DNA from 2 places in the Mesorhizobium sp. B283B1A genome. Region 2 is predicted to be linked to the other one. Evidence: predicted binding sites of a transcription regulator. Region 2 holds the regulator's gene; the other holds the start of a gene.
The links. Region 2 encodes HrcA, which represses chaperone genes, less so after heat shock. Its sites were predicted from a motif close to GTTAGCACTCNCNNNNNGNGAGTGCTAAC; they were not measured.
Positions count from the first base shown of each region.

Region 1 (7,856 bases), on a different contig from region 2:
CCTTTGTGCTAAATCCCGGACCCGTCCAATTGCTGTGCGTCTTCGCCTTCCCAGGGGGCCGGCATCGAGCCGCCACGGCTGAGACTGGCGGAGGGCAGGGGCATCCAGCATTTCAGCTCCGGCTCGGCGTATTCGACGACGCGGCCCGGCGAGGAATCCGATGCGCGCCAGCCTTCGCCGGCGAACTGGTCGCCGCGTGCCCAGTAGGCGAGGTCGACTTCAGCCGGCCCCTGTTCGGACGGGCGGACCGTGACCAGGATCCGGCTGCCGTCCTTGGGCGCCGTCGACATGTGGCGCCACCGTTCGGGCTCGTCCATCGCATTTCCTCCTGCCTTGGTACGAGATGAAGTGTCGCCTCGCCATCGGAGGCGGTCAACCCAAACTTTGTAGGATTATACCGGCCACAGCCGTCCTGGGTCTGGCGATACTCGCCAGGACAAGGAGAGCATATGAGTGACGAGATCGAGCCGATGCCGGCCGGAGGCGAAATGAAACTCTACTTCAGCCGCAATCCCAATCCGCGCCTGGCGGTCGCGGTTGCGCGTTACCTCAAGGCTGATGTGACCTTCGAATTCGCCTCACCCTTCGCGCCGGGGCAAGCGGAGCGATTTCGGCCGCTCAATCCCAATCTTTCCCTGCCGATACTGGCGTGGCCGGGCGGCAGCCTGTGGGAAGCGGACGCCATCGCTTGCCGGCTGTCGCGCGACGTCGGATCGGATTTCTGGCGCACCGGCAATGACGAGCCCGAGATGATCCGCTGGCTAAGCTGGGGCAAGGAGAACTTCGCCAGGGCCTGCGACATGGTGCATTTCGAGCGCGGCACCAAGCAGCGCTATCATTTAGGCCCAATCGATCGCCAACTGGTCGAGGAGGGGCTGAAGCTGTTTCACACGATGGCGGCGATCCTGCAGGCGGCGCTGGCAGGGCGGCAATGGCTGGTCGGGGATCGGGTCTCCTACGCCGACTTCCGCATGGCGACTTTCCTGCCGTTCAACGATGTCGGCGGCCTGCCGGTCGGTGATTATCCCATGCTTGCCGGCTGGTATCGCCGGCTCGAAGCGATCGAGGCCTGGCGTGACCCGTTCAATGGGCTAGATGCACCGCCCTTGCCGCCGGTGCCGCGGCAGGGCGATGGGTGGAGCTGACGACCGGCGTATACACAAAGGAAACTTGAAACGCCGGTCGCCGGGCGGGGTTGGGACGCACCACGTTGGGGCGCGATGCAAAGTCAGGCTACGCGGATGTCCGGCATCTTCAATTCGAACGCCGGCCCATGGTGAACAACCGGTTACTATCCACAGGCTCCATCCGGCAAACGGCATCTCTCGCGGCTGTGCGCAACGTCGGCCTGCCGGCCATCGGTGCTCGACGGGCCATGCTCCGGTTGATAAGCCCGTCTGCGAAGGAGCTGATGAGTCTGGCATGACCGTTGCGATCGAGATGGGAAACACGACGGCAGGCGCCCCGGCGACGCTCGATCTCGAGGAGCTGCTGGCGACCCGGCTTCTGGTGCAGGGCAATTCGGGCTCCGGCAAGTCGCATCTGCTGCGCCGGCTGCTGGAGCAGAGCGCGCCCTGGGTGCAGCAGACCATCGTCGACCCGGAAGGCGACTTCGTGTCGCTGGGCGACCGCTACGGGCATCTGGTGATCGATGCCGAGGAGCATACCGAGCGCGGCTTGCAAGCCGCCGGGGAGCGGGCGCGCATCCACCGCGTCTCGACCGTGGTCAATCTCGAAGGGCTCGATGCCGAGAACCAGATGCGGCGCGCCGCCGCCTTCCTCGGCGGGCTGTTCGAGGTTGCCCGCGACCACTGGTATCCGATGCTGGTGGTGGTGGACGAGGCGCAGCTGTTCGCGCCGGCCGTGGCCGGCGAGGTTTCGGACGAAGCGCGCAAACTGTCGCTCGGCGCCATGACCAACCTGATGTGCCGTGGCCGCAAGCGCGGGCTGGCCGGCATCATCGCCACGCAGCGGCTGGCCAAGCTCGCCAAGAACGTCGCGGCGGAAGCCTCCAATTTCCTCATGGGCCGCACCTTCCTCGACATCGACATGGCGCGCGCCGCCGACCTTCTGGGCATGGAGCGGCGGCAGGCCGAGGCTTTCCGCGACCTGGAACGCGGGCAGTTCATGGCGTTGGGTCCGGCACTGTCGCGCCGGCCGCTCGGCCTGCGCATCGGCCCGACCGATACCAGCCCCCGCAACGGCACGCCACGGTTGATGCCGCTGCCGGAATCCGCGCTCGAGGATGCCCGCGCCGTCATCCTGGCCGCCCCGCCGCCCGAAACGGCGCGCGCGCCGCGCCGGACGGCGTCGCCGGACCTGCTCGACCAACTGATGGCGGCGAAGTCGGCGGCCCTGGAAATCCGCCCCGAACCAGCTGAGCCGCTGATCAGCGCGGAGGATCTGGCGGAGCGGCGCGAGCGTGTCGACCGCGTGCTGCGCGCCGTGCTGGCCGAGCCCGATGCGGGGTTCCGCGTCATCGGCGTGCTCTATCAGGAGTTCGTGGTTCGCTGCCGCATCGAGGGCCTCGCCTCGGTCGTGCCGGACCTGCCCGCGTTCCGCCGCATGCTGACGCGAGCTCGCGCCGGCCTCGGCTCCGAGACGACGCAGGATGACGCATGGAGGGACGTTTCCGTCCGCGCCTCGCTGCTGCCCGACGACATGCAGGGCGTGTTCATGATGATCGCTCGCGCGGCGAAGGAGGGCTGGCCGTGCCCGAGCGATGCCGCGATCGCGCGCGCCTATGGCTCGCACTCGCTGCGCCGTGCCCGGCGCCTCCTGACCTATATCGAGGAGCAGGGGCTCATCGTTTGCCAGCTCGACGGCACGGGAAAGCGCACCGTGACTCTGGTCGAACTCGCCTGGGCAACGGCGCCCGGCGACCCCAACGCCGAGGAGGCGGAGCAAGGGAGCCTGGCGCTGTGAGGGGGCCATGACGCGTTCAACACCCGACGGATCGCATAGGCAGGCTGAGGGCAAGGTCGCCCGGGTGCGTATCATGGGGACGCCGAGGTCCGGCACGAATCTCGCGAAGCACCTGGTGGAAACTCATCTCGGGGTGTCTGTCGTCTTCGACCAGGGCTTTTGGAAGCATGGGATCTTTCCGGCCCTGATGAACGGACGCGACCTTGGATATGGAGACTTGCCCATCATCGTGATGAGCAAGGATCCCATCACCCAGCTCCTGTCATGGTTCCGCTTCAGCCGAAACGACAGCATTTTCCGGCCGGCCAAACATCTCGGTCCATTCCTGAACAGGCCATTCGAACTCAAGCAGGATTTTGCGCACCCAAAGATGGCCTACAGGTTCCGCACACCTGCCGATTATTGGAACCAGTTTTACTTTGCCATGGAAGCCCTGCGCCGCACCGGCGCACCCGTGCATTTCGTGGCCTATGAGCAGCTCGTTTGCGAACCTGCGCTTTGCCTCGGTGCGATTTCCCGGTTCCTCGATCTTTCTCCGCCTTTCGACGCCGGCACCACCGTGACCATCCCTCGGCACGCGATCGGTGCGAGCAATGACATCGACCGGCCCGCGGATCCGGCCGCCAACCAGGGCCCGTTCGATCCGGCGCGCGCGGATCTGGCATCGGCGCTCGCCAGGATCGGATGGCGCAATGCACGCCTTATCCTAGCCGACATCGATGGCGACGTGCTTGCTGCAACGGGCCGAGCCGGGTTTCGCAGGACCTGCCGGGAAGCGATCGGCCCAACGGCGATATTGAGGTCGTTGATCGGCTTCTGGTGAGCTGGTGCCGCGCGTCGCCTCCAAATGTCTACTTCGACTTCCGACCCAGCCCCATGGATTTGGCGAGTTTGGAGCGGGTCGCTCGCGCTACTGGATAGCGATGATGCCGTCGATGGCCCGCCATTCCGAAGGCTGGATCAGCCGGTGGTGGGCGACGCGAACCGAGTGCAGCGGGCCTTCGAGTTCGCGCTCCCAATAGGATAGGAACCCGTGAAGTTCGGGGAACTCGGGCGCAAGGTCATAATCCTGCCAGACATAGAGCTGGAGCAGGCTCGGATGATCGGGCAGGTGATAGTGAATCTCCGCCGTGGTCAGGCCGTAGCCTTCCATCTGGAGACGGAATTCCTTGCTGACGCTTGCGATCATTCGTTTCTCCTTCCTGTCGGGTATTAGGCATCCAGCCTGTCAAAAGGGTGATGGAATCGCCGCTCGGCTGGCGTAGTGCCGAGACGCCGCCGTCGCTGGTAGCCTGGAGCAGGCGGTCAAGCGCGCGGTTGGAGCTTTCGGCGGCAGGGGTGGATTTGAGCGGCGAACAAATCTGTTGGTCCATCGATGTGCTCCGTCTGCAAACAACTCCTTGAGCGGATCGCGGTTCCGGCGCCCGGGATGCGCCGGCCGCCTATAATCTGTTGAACAAAGATCGAAGATTCAAGCCGGCATCCGACCTGGATAAGGTCGCGATAACAGGCTCTTGGCACTCGCGGCGCATGAGTGCCAAAATTTTTTGGCGGGGCTCTTGAAACCGAAAAACGGCAAAACTAGCTCGATATGCGCGCGCGATGCCTGAGCAAGGGTCGCTGCGTTCCGCGCCGGCCGATTTTGCCGGTCCGGTTGCGGAGGAACCGCGAAAAACATGTTTGTCCAGAAGGAGAACGAAATGGCGTTCCGTCCATTGCATGACCGTATCCTGGTCCGCCGCATCGACGCCGAGGAAAAGACCGCGGGCGGCATCATCATTCCCGACACCGCCAAGGAGAAGCCGCAGGAAGGCGAGGTACTCGCTGTCGGTCCCGGCGCGCGCGACGACGGCGGCAAGCTGGTCGAGCTCGACGTCAAGGTCGGCGACCGCATCCTGTTCGGCAAGTGGTCCGGCACCGAAATCCGGCTCGACGGCCAGGATCTGCTCGTCATGAAGGAAAGTGACGTGATGGGCGTGATCGAAGAGGCCGCGCAGATCAAGAAGGCCGCCTGACGGCTTCTTGGAAATTCAACCAGTCAACGAATGCTGCCTAGATGAAGGAGTGATCCAATGGCTGCCAAAGAGGTTAAATTCCATACCGAAGCGCGCGAGAAGATGCTGCGCGGCGTCGATATTCTTGCCAATGCGGTGAAGGTGACGCTCGGCCCCAAGGGCCGCAACGTGGTGATCGACAAATCGTTCGGCGCCCCGCGCATCACCAAGGACGGCGTCACCGTTGCCAAGGAGATCGAGCTTGAGGACAAGTTCGAGAACATGGGCGCGCAGATGGTGCGCGAAGTGGCGTCCAAGACCAACGACATCGCCGGCGACGGCACCACGACGGCGACCGTTCTTGCCCAGGCCATCGTCAAGGAAGGCGCCAAGGCGGTTGCCTCGGGCATGAATCCGATGGACCTGAAGCGCGGCATCGACAAGGCCGTGGAGGCGGTGGTGGCAGAGCTGAAGGCCAATGCCCGCGACGTGACCAGGAATGACGAGATCGCGCAGGTCGGCACCATCTCGGCCAACGGCGATGCCGAGATCGGCCGCTTCCTCGCCGAGGCGATGGAGAAGGTCGGCAATGAAGGGGTGATCACCGTCGAGGAGGCCAAGACCGCCGAGACCGAGCTCGAAGTCGTTGAGGGCATGCAGTTCGACCGCGGCTATCTCAGCCCTTATTTCATTACCAATCAGGACAAGATGCGCGTCGAACTCGACGAGCCCTATGTGTTGATCCACGAGAAGAAGCTCTCAAACCTGCAGGCGCTGCTTCCGGCGCTGGAGGCGGTGGTGCAGTCGGGCAAGCCGCTGCTGATCATCGCCGAGGATGTCGAGGGCGAGGCGCTGGCCACGCTGGTGGTCAACAAGCTGCGCGGCGGCCTCAAGGTTGCTGCCGTCAAGGCGCCCGGCTTCGGCGACCGCCGCAAGGCCATGCTGGAGGACATCGCCATCCTCACCGGCGGCACGGCGATCTCGGAAGATCTCGGCATCAAACTGGAGAATGTGACGCTGGAGATGCTGGGCCGCGCCAAGAAGGTGGTGGTCGAGAAGGAGAACACCACCATCGTCGACGGTGTCGGCCGCAAGGAAGAGATTCAGGGCCGCGTCGCGCAGATCAAGGCGCAGATCGAGGAGACCACCTCGGACTACGACCGCGAGAAGCTGCAGGAGCGGCTGGCCAAGCTTGCCGGCGGCGTCGCGGTGATCCGCGTCGGCGGCTCGACCGAGGTCGAGGTCAAGGAGCGCAAGGACCGCGTCGACGATGCGCTCCATGCCACGCGCGCGGCAGTCGAGGAAGGCGTGCTGCCCGGTGGCGGCGTCGCGTTGCTTCGAGCCGCCAGGGCGCTTGATGCCGTCCAGACCGACAATCCCGACCAGAAGACCGGTGTCGAGATCGTGCGCCGCGCGATCGAAACGCCGGTGCGCCAGATCGCCGAGAATGCCGGCGCCGAAGGCTCGATCATCGTCGGCAAGCTGCGCGAGAAGAGCGAGTTCGGCTGGGGCTGGAATGCGCAGACCAACGAGTTCGGCGATCTCTATGGCCAGGGCGTGATCGACCCGGCCAAGGTGGTGCGCACGGCGCTGCAGGACGCAGCCTCCGTCGCCGGCCTGCTGGTGACCACCGAGGCGATGGTGGCCGAGAAACCGAAGAAGGAAGCCGCCAGCCCGGCGATGCCCGCCGGTGCCGGCATGGATTTCTGAGCCCATGCATGACCGCCCGCTCCCCGGCTGGGGAGCGGGCATCAGGATGAAATCGAGCGGAGGTAAACATGGATGCGATGGCTGGCCTTGGACCCCTGCCGGCGCCGACACATGAGGCAAAGGAGTTCCTGGCCTACGAAAAAGAATGCCGCAGCGTGCTGCAGCCGCGACTGGCAGGGCTGCTCGACATGGCCGAAGCCGCCGGCTGGAGCCGGCGCACCGCCGCCTCGGCGCTGATGTTCCTGGCGGCGCAGCAGGTGTCGGCGGCGGCTGCCGGCGGTTGAACCGGCGAGCGATGTTCGCCGCACAGAAGATGAAGGGCGTTGTTGTTTGGAGGTGGAGACGTGATCGCGGGCCGGTTGCGTGAATGCCTGAGAATACTGAGATGGGAGGCGGCTGACCTCGCCGCCGAACTCGGCCGTCCGCAAGGAGAGATTGCGGCCTGGCTTGACGGCCGCAGCCGATCTCCATTTGCCGTCGCCGCCTGGCTCGAGGCGCTGGTGAAGGCACACAGGATGTTGCCGGCGCCAGGCAGGGGCATGCCGGCGCTGGACTCAGCCAACATCGGGCCGGCCAACATCGGGCCGGCCAGGATCGAACTGCCCAGGTCGAGCCGGGCGCGATCGGCGGTGCCCAACCGGCGGCTCAATCTTCCATACAAGACATCCATGCACCCTGTCGGCGGCGGCGGGCCGCGCTCTCCTGTGTCAGGTCCGCCGCAGGTGCCGCATAATCGAGAGGAGGCAAAAGCCATGAATCGCGGGCAGTTTGAAGAACCGGTCACCGTTCTGGTCGGAATGGGCTTTCCGGTTGGGATCGAGAATGTGATGGAAGCCTACGCCCTGTTGCAGGATTGGCCGGCCGCCGGCCGCAACGGCGCGCACGCCATTGCGCTCAACGCCTGCAAGGCCGGCATTGCCGGCGAGATCGACCCCGAAACCGTGCGGGCAACGCTGGTCAGCTTTGCACGACGCAATGACATATTGGTGCAGGACATGGTTGCGCCGGCCGTAGCGCTGGGCGATGCGCCGCGTGCGGGCGAACTCGCGGGTTGACCATAGGGCCCGCCGCTCGGCTTTCGCGCCAGGCGGCGGGCACAGCCTTGATGGAACCAAGCGACGGGCACACAGGTTTAGAGCAATTCCAGGAAAAGTGTGACACGGTTTTCCGTCCGGAATTGCGTAAAAACAAAGAGATAGAGCGGTTCGCCGTTTCCGTGAAACGGTG
Region 1 is NZ_JAIUIQ010000002.1:126,689-134,544, reverse strand. It holds gene LB577_RS02040 (hypothetical protein) at 9-317, opposite strand; gene LB577_RS02035 (glutathione S-transferase family protein) at 489-1,145, shown strand; gene LB577_RS02030 (ATP-binding protein) at 1,423-2,925, shown strand; gene LB577_RS02025 (sulfotransferase domain-containing protein) at 3,143-3,748, shown strand; gene LB577_RS02020 (usg protein) at 3,836-4,114, opposite strand; gene LB577_RS02015 (co-chaperone GroES) at 4,626-4,940, shown strand; gene groL (chaperonin GroEL) at 4,998-6,629, shown strand; gene LB577_RS02005 (hypothetical protein) at 6,698-6,913, shown strand; gene LB577_RS33240 (DUF982 domain-containing protein) at 6,974-7,684, shown strand.
Region 1: LB577_RS02015 (co-chaperone GroES) is a predicted target of HrcA. The motif match lies at 4,439-4,467, and genes of this name have one in related genera.

Region 2 (7,856 bases):
GAGATCGCCGGCGAAGATGCTTTTCTCGGCGGGTTTGGCGCTGCCCTCGGTCAGGCGGTAGACGCGGACCTGGTTGGCTTCGCTGTCGGCGACGAACAGGTCGCCATTGGGTGCTGTGCGCACCACCCGCGGATTGTCGATGCCCGACGCGATCAGCTCGGCTGAAAAGCCTTCCGGCAGTTGGGGTTTGGCGTCCGCCGGCCTTTCGGCAAGGCCGGCGCTGTTCGAGGCCGACTTGGCGACATTGGGCTTCGGCAGGTCTTCCGGCTTGATCAGGCGGCGCACGCCGGGCTTGTCGGCGCGCCAGTCGCCAAAGGCGGCCGGACCCTTCAGCACCGGCTGATCGGCCTGCTGGGCGAACGCCGCGGTCGCGAGGAGCAGTGCGGAAAGCCCCAGTCCGGCCATTCGGGTCCCAGCGATCATTGTCGTCCCTCCACCTGGTCGCGAAGGAAATCAACGGCCGGTTTGTCCCTGGGTTCCGTCTTGCTTCCGGGTTCAGGTCCCGGCGGCGTAAAAATCGTCGTCGAGGCGCTTTTCCAAGGCGACGAGATCCGCCGGCAGCGGCAGGCCCATGGCGCGCATTTCGCGCAGCTTCTCGCGCAGCTGTTCCTGGATTTCGTGCTGGTCTTCCGGCTGGTTGACCATTTCCTCCAGCAGCAGGCTGATCCGGGCCTTGAACTCTTCGAGCGCCATTCTTTTTCTCCTTGGCGGCCAGGAAGCGCAGGAAGTCGCCGCTCGCAGGCCGGCTGAATATCAATACACCTAGCGCAGCATGCGCGATATCAGCTGTGCCGTGTAATCCACCATCGGCACGATGCGCGCGTAATTCAGCCGGGTCGGGCCGATGACGCCGAGCGCGCCGACGACGCGGGCATCCTTGTCGCGATAGGGCGCGACCACCAGCGACGAGCCCGACAGCGAGAACAGCTTGTTTTCCGAGCCGATGAAGATGCGCACCCCTGATCCCTGCTCGGCCAGGTCAAGCAGCTGGATCAGCCCATCCTGCGTCTCCATGTCCTCGAACAGGTGCCGCAGCAGTTCGATATCGGCCTGCGCGGTGACGTTTTCGAGGAGGTTGGCCCGGCCGCGCACGATGAGCCGCGCCGGCAGGCCGCTTTCGGCGCCCGCCCATACCGCCAGCCCCTTCTCGACGAGATCCTGCGACAGCGTGTCCAGCGCTGCCCTTGTCTCTTCCTTGATGCGAGCGATCTCGGTCCGTGCCTCGGCCAGCGTGCGGCCTCGAATATGCGCGTTGAGGAAATTCGAGGCCTCGTGCAATTGCGAGACGGTGATGCCGGCGGGCAGCTCGACGACGCGGTTTTCGACGTCGCCATTCTGCGACACCAGCACGGCAAGTGCCTTGGTCGGCTCCAGCTGGATGAATTCGATGTGCTTCAGCGCCACCTCGTTCTTGGCGGCCAGCACCAGGCCGGCGCCGCGCGACATGCCCGACAGCATCTGGCTGGCCTCGGTCAGCATATGCTCCAGCGTCGCGCCCGAGCCCGAGGCCCGCACCTGTGCCTCGATGGTGCGGCGCTCCTCGTCGGAGAGGTCGCCAAGTTCCATGAAGGCATCGACGAAGAAACGCAGGCCGGCCTGCGTCGGCAGCCGGCCGGCCGAGATGTGCGGCGCATAGATCAGCCCGAGATGTTCCAGGTCGCTCATCACATTGCGGATGGTAGCCGGCGACAGCGAGGAGGGCAGGATGCGCGACAGGCTGCGCGAGCCCACGGGCTCGCCATCCCTGAGATAGGAATCGACGATGCGCCGGAAGATGTCGCGTGAGCGCATGTCGAGTGATTGAAGTGCGGGCGATTGCGAACTCGGATCGACTGCCTTGGTCATACGGCCAAAAACCTCCTTGTTCAGGATATAGACTTCGGCACGGTGGGCGCAACCCGGTGTCTGCATCAGATCGCCCGGCGTCTGCGTCAGATCGCCCGGCGTCTGTGTACGGCCATTTTCCTTTGCGCCCTAGGCTTGGTGAGGCTACAAGCCGGCCACGAATCCGAAAAAATGCCGATTTTGAAGAAATAACGGGAAAGAAGCCTGAATGCGCCCCTCCAAACGCCAATTCGACGAAATGCGCGCCATCTCCTTCGAGCGCGGCGTCTCCAAGCACGCCGAAGGCTCGTGCCTGGTGAAGTTCGGCGACACCCATGTCCTGTGCACGGCGAGCCTCGAGGAGAAGGTGCCGGGCTGGATGCGCAATTCCGGCAAGGGCTGGGTGACGGCCGAATATGGCATGCTGCCGCGCTCGACCGGCGAGCGCATGCGCCGCGAGGCATCCGCCGGCAAGCAGGGCGGCCGCACGCTGGAAATCCAGCGTCTCATCGGCCGTTCGCTGCGCGCCGTGGTCGACCTGCAGGCGCTGGGCGAACAGCAGATCACCGTCGACTGCGACGTCATCCAGGCCGATGGCGGCACCCGCACCGCCTCGATCACCGGCGGCTGGGTGGCGCTGTACGACTGCCTGCGCTGGATGGAAGCGCGGCAGATGACCAGCGTTTCCAAGGTGCTGAAGGACCATGTCGCGGCGATTTCCTGCGGCATCCATGACGGCCAGCCGGTCATCGACCTCGATTACATCGAGGATTCATCGGCCGGCACCGACGCCAATTTCGTCATGACCGGCAAGGGCGGCATCGTCGAGATCCAGGGCACCGCCGAGGGCGAGCCGTTCTCCGAAGGGCAGTTCGCGGATTTGATGGGCCTGGCCAAGAAAGGCATCCAGCGCCTGGTGAGTTTGCAGCAGATGGCGGTGGCTTAGGGCCAAATGGCGAGCTTGAGCGCCCCCCTCTGGCCTGCCGGCCATCTCCCCCTCAAGGGGGGAGATCAGCTATCCGGTTGGGTTTCGCCAATTTCCGGCGGCGTGAGATGCGAGGCGTTGAAACTGCCAATCTCCCCACCTGAGGGGGAGATGGCCGGCAGGCCAGAGGGGGGCGCCTCGTGACGCCCTCCGCCATTCTTGAATCAGCCCTCTACGTCACCGATCTGGCGGCGGCCGAAGCCTTCTACTCCGACACCCTCGGCCTTCACCTCCTCGGCAAGCTCGAAGGCCGCCACCTCTTCTTCCGTTGCGGACCCGGTGTGCTGCTCATCTTCAACGCCGAGGCAACCAAGATCCCACCCGCGCCCGATACCAAGCTGAAGGTGCCGCCGCATGGCACGGTCGGCGAAGGCCATCTCTGCTTTGCGGCGACCGCTGACGAACTCGCCGGCTGGAAAGCGCTTCTGGAGGCCAAAAAGATCGCCATCGAAAGCGAATTCGAATGGCCGCAAGGCGGCCGTTCGATCTATATACGCGACCCCTCGGGCAATTCGATCGAGTTTGCCGAGCCAAGAATCTGGGGCCTTTGATGCATAATCTTGACGGCAAGAAGATCGTCGTTGCCAGCCACAATGCCGGCAAGCTGCGCGAGTTCGCCGACCTGATGCGGCCGTTCGGCTTCGAGGCGAAGTCGGCCAAGGACTATGGCCTGCCGGAACCCGACGAAACCGGCACCACATTCGAGGAAAACGCCTACATCAAGGCGCTGGCCGCCGCGAAGGCGACCGGCCTGCCGGCGCTGTCCGACGATTCCGGCCTGTGCGTCGACGCGCTCGATGGCGCGCCCGGCGTCTACACCGCCAACTGGGCCGAAACCCCTGACGGCAGCAGGGATTTCGCCATGGCCATGCAGCGCACCGAAGTGGCGTTGCAGGAAGTGGGAGCCGCTTTGCCGGAGCAGCGCAAGGGCCGCTTCGTCGCCGTCATCTGCCTCGCTTTCCCCGACGGTGAGGCCGAATATTATCGCGGCGAGGCTGAGGGCACGCTGGTCTGGCCGCCGCGCGGCGAGCTCGGCTTCGGCTACGACCCGGTGTTCTTGCCGGATGGTTTCGACAAGACGTTTGGCGAGATGAGCGCCGAGGAAAAGCATGGCTGGAAGCCTGGCCAGTCGACCGCGCTGTCGCACCGTGCCCGTGCCTTCCAGAAATTCGCCCAGGCACGATTGGATCTGGCGAGATTGGGCGAGGCATGAGCATGCTGCTCGACCGGGCCCCCGGCTTCGGCGTCTACATTCATTGGCCGTTCTGCGCGGCCAAATGCCCTTATTGCGACTTCAACAGCCATGTTCGCCACCAGCCGGTCGACCAGGAGCGCTTTGCCGCCGCCTTCGAGGCGGAACTAGCGACGATGCGCCAGCGCACCGGCCCGCGTGAGGTGACAAGCATCTTTCTCGGTGGCGGCACGCCCTCGCTGATGAAGCCGGAAACCGTGGCCAGGGTTCTGGACGCCGTCGCCAGGAACTGGACCGTGCCTGACGGCATCGAGGTGACGCTGGAGGCCAATCCGTCCTCGGTCGAGGCCGAACGGTTTCGCGGCTACCGGACGGCCGGCGTCAACCGCGTCTCGCTTGGCGTACAGGCGTTGAACGACAAGGATCTGCGCTTCCTCGGCCGCCTGCACAATGTCGAGGAGGCCTTGCACGCCATCGGGCTGGCGCGGGAAATATTCCCGAGGCTCTCCTTCGATCTCATTTACGCGCGGCCCGGCCAGACGCCGGAGGCCTGGGCATCGGAGCTCGAACAGGCGATCGGCCATGCCGCCGACCATCTGTCGCTCTACCAGCTGACCATCGAGGAAGGCACGCCCTTCCACGCGCTGCACGCGGCGAAGAAATTCATCATCCCCGACAACGACCACGCCGCCGACCTCTATGCGCTGACGCAGGAGATCACCACGGCGCATGGTTTGCCGGCTTACGAGATTTCCAACCACGCCCGGCCGGGCGCCGAAAGCCGCCACAACCTCACCTACTGGCGATATGGCGAATATGTCGGCGTCGGTCCCGGCGCGCATGGCCGCTTCGTCGAGCATGGCCGCCGCACGGTGACGATCGCCGAGCGGATGCCGGAAACCTGGGCCAATCTGGTCGAGGCCAAGGGCCACGGCATCACCGGCGGCGAGACCCTGACGCGCTCGGAAGAGGCCGACGAGTTCCTGCTGATGGGGCTCAGGCTGGCCGAAGGCATCGATCTGTCGCGCTACGAGGCGTTCTCCGGTCGCGGCCTGTCGAGCGCGCGGCTGTCGGTGCTGCAGGGCGAAGGGCTGGTGGCGCCGATCGGCAATACGCGGCTCCGCGCCACAGCGGCCGGCATGATCGTGCTCGACGCCGTGGTGGCGGATTTGGCGCGCTAACTTTGAAAAACGTCCTCTTCGTCTGCAGCCAGAACCGCTTGCGCAGCCCGACGGCCGAACAGGTGTTTGCCAAGCGCCAGGATATCGAAGTCGCGTCGGCGGGAACCAACCACGACGCCGATACGCCGCTGACGCATGAGCTGGTCGCCTGGGCCGACATCATCTTCGTCATGGAAAAGGTGCACCGCACCAAGCTGCAGAAGAAATTCAAGGCCAGCCTGACGAAGGCTCGGGTCATCTGCCTCGATATACCCGATAACTACGAGTTCATGGATATGGAGTTGATCGAGCTTCTTAAGGCGCGCGTTTCACGCTATCTCGGTTGAAACCCGAAGCGCGAGGCCCGAATGAACCTGACCTTCTCCTCCTGGCAATTCTGGGCGCTGCTGTCCGCGGCTTTCGCCGCCCTGACGGCGATCTTCGCCAAGGTCGGCATCGAGAACATCAATTCCGATTTCGCCACCTTCATCCGCACGGTCATCATCCTGGCCGTGCTCGGGGCGATCCTGCTGGCAAGCGGTCAGTTCCAGTCGCCGTCCACGATCTCGGCAAAGACCTGGCTGTTCCTCGGCCTCTCCGGCCTGGCGACCGGGGCCTCCTGGCTCTGCTATTTCCGCGCGCTGAAGATCGGCAATGCGGCGCAGGTGGCGCCCATCGACAAGCTAAGCGTCGTGCTTGTGGCGGTGTTTGGTGCGATCTTTCTCGGCGAGCGCCTCTCCGGAGCGAACTGGCTTGGCGTCGCCCTTATCGCGGCGGGTGCTGTGCTGGTCGCCTATCGGGGGTAGCGGCACGCCATGGCGTGCGCTCTTCGTTTCAAGACGGGTGATGAAAATATCGAAGCGATTGGGCATCGTCCGGTCAGTGCTCCGTCGTGCTGTGGGGTTCGGTGTCGGAATGCCTGATGGTTGTCGGCACGGTGCTCATCGGCAAGCCGCTTGCGGGCCGCTTGGTCAGGCTAGCGTCGGTCTCTGCAGGCAGCCGCTTGTCCTTGGCAACGCGGTTGCGGCCGGCATAATAGGGCTCGAAAGCGTCCTGTATCTTGAGGCTGTCCATCATCTCCTCCCGGGGAATTAGGGACTAAATCTGCCAGACCCGGTTTCGTTCCCTACTGTGGCAAAGGAATGGCAAGGAGTTTCCATCAGCCATCGACACGATCGGGCAGGAGTTCCGCGCGGAGGCATTAGCGCACGGGTGATGCGCTGGGCAGGTCCGACTGGAATTGGTTCTTAAACCCCGCCGATCGGGGAAGTGCAGACTTGAATGTCGGTCCGGCTTTCAGGTTCCGCGAGGGGATAGAGGTCTAGAATCCCCGCCGCGGCATCGATGCTCCGTTCAACAACCAAAAGCCCGTCGGACGGAACCGGCGGGCTTTCATTATTACATCTGGATTGTCAGTCCACCGTCTTGGACGGAGGCGACCCAAGTGCGACGACAGCCGATAGCCGCTCTCTCTTAACCAGCGCAGGCTTCTCATAGATTTTCTTCATGGCACATCCCCCGCAGTTTTCTCGATGACAGAAATGCCGTCCGCCGCCTCCTGTTGTCAAGTCGGCACGAGAGAAGCTGGCGGCTTTTCGATTGCCAGCCGACGCCAACCGCTGCACTGGTGTTTCCTTGTGCCGCGCAACAATAGGGAACGGACAGATATGATAAAGCAGCCTGTCCCGGCGTCGGCTGTAATCGGTGTCTCCGCAGACAACGGCCGTGGCCGGCCGATTACGGCGATTTTCTTGCTGAACATCGATAGACACACAGGTGCGCTGCTTGCCGGATGGGTAGGGTCGGGCAACCGTATCGGCGCCATCGTCCACCTTGGTCTCCAACGCCGGCCAAAGGGCTCTGTTGTCGGCAACTTCCGAAGAAGCCTGCAGCGCAGGTTTCGGCTCAAGCGGTATCTGGGCAATGTCCCCGTCAAGCTGATCGAATTTAGCAGACCGTATGATTGGGATGCGCTCGAGCGCCAATTGTCTGAAATCAACTCCGATGTGCTGATCTCCTATGCTTTCCCGAGCTTGATTCCACAGCGGGTGCTTGCCGGATTTCGCAAGGGCGGGCTCAATCTTCATCCTTCGCTGCTCCCCAATTATCGTGGCCCGCACCCCATCCATCGAATGGTCGTTGACGGCCAGCATCTGGCTTGTGGCGGGGTGACGCTGCACAAGATGTCGGCAGGTTACGATGAGGGTGACATTCTCGCGCAGGTGACGTTTTCCGAAGCGCAATGGGCGTCGAAACAGGCCCTGGCCCACGCTACCTCGTCCGCTTTCCGATTGCTTGTGAGCGATGCGGTGCCGGCCTATTGCCGTGGCGCCCTGTCAGGGGTGCCGCAGCCGGCCGGTGACTTCATATGGGCGCGGCTGGAGTCCGCCCATATGATGATCTCACCTTCCATGCCCATGGAACATGTCGCACGGCTATGGCACGTATTGGGGATAGTGCCCGGCATCTATCTGTCGACGGCCGGTGGCAACGTGAGGCTCGGGTTCCAGATACGAAGGTTGGGGCCTCCGACAGGAGGGGTTCCAATCAGGCGATGGGCAAGCATCGAGTTTGATCTCGCCGATGGCAGGGTCGTTCACCTCACCTACAGCCGCCTGCTCAAACGGCTGGTCAAGATGCACGCTATGCTGGCATGCGCCAGGCTCGGAGAATCGCATCTTGAAATACGGTTTTT
Region 2 is NZ_JAIUIQ010000034.1:50,807-58,662, forward strand. It holds gene LB577_RS24595 (PQQ-dependent sugar dehydrogenase) at 1-423, opposite strand, end outside; gene LB577_RS24600 (hypothetical protein) at 496-693, opposite strand; gene hrcA (heat-inducible transcriptional repressor HrcA) at 763-1,845, opposite strand; gene rph (ribonuclease PH) at 2,054-2,770, shown strand; gene LB577_RS24615 (VOC family protein) at 2,950-3,360, shown strand; gene rdgB (RdgB/HAM1 family non-canonical purine NTP pyrophosphatase) at 3,360-4,022, shown strand; gene hemW (radical SAM family heme chaperone HemW) at 4,019-5,182, shown strand; gene LB577_RS24630 (low molecular weight protein tyrosine phosphatase family protein) at 5,185-5,508, shown strand; gene LB577_RS24635 (EamA family transporter) at 5,530-5,967, shown strand; gene LB577_RS24640 (hypothetical protein) at 6,041-6,235, opposite strand; gene LB577_RS24645 (formyltransferase family protein) at 6,913-7,856, shown strand, end outside.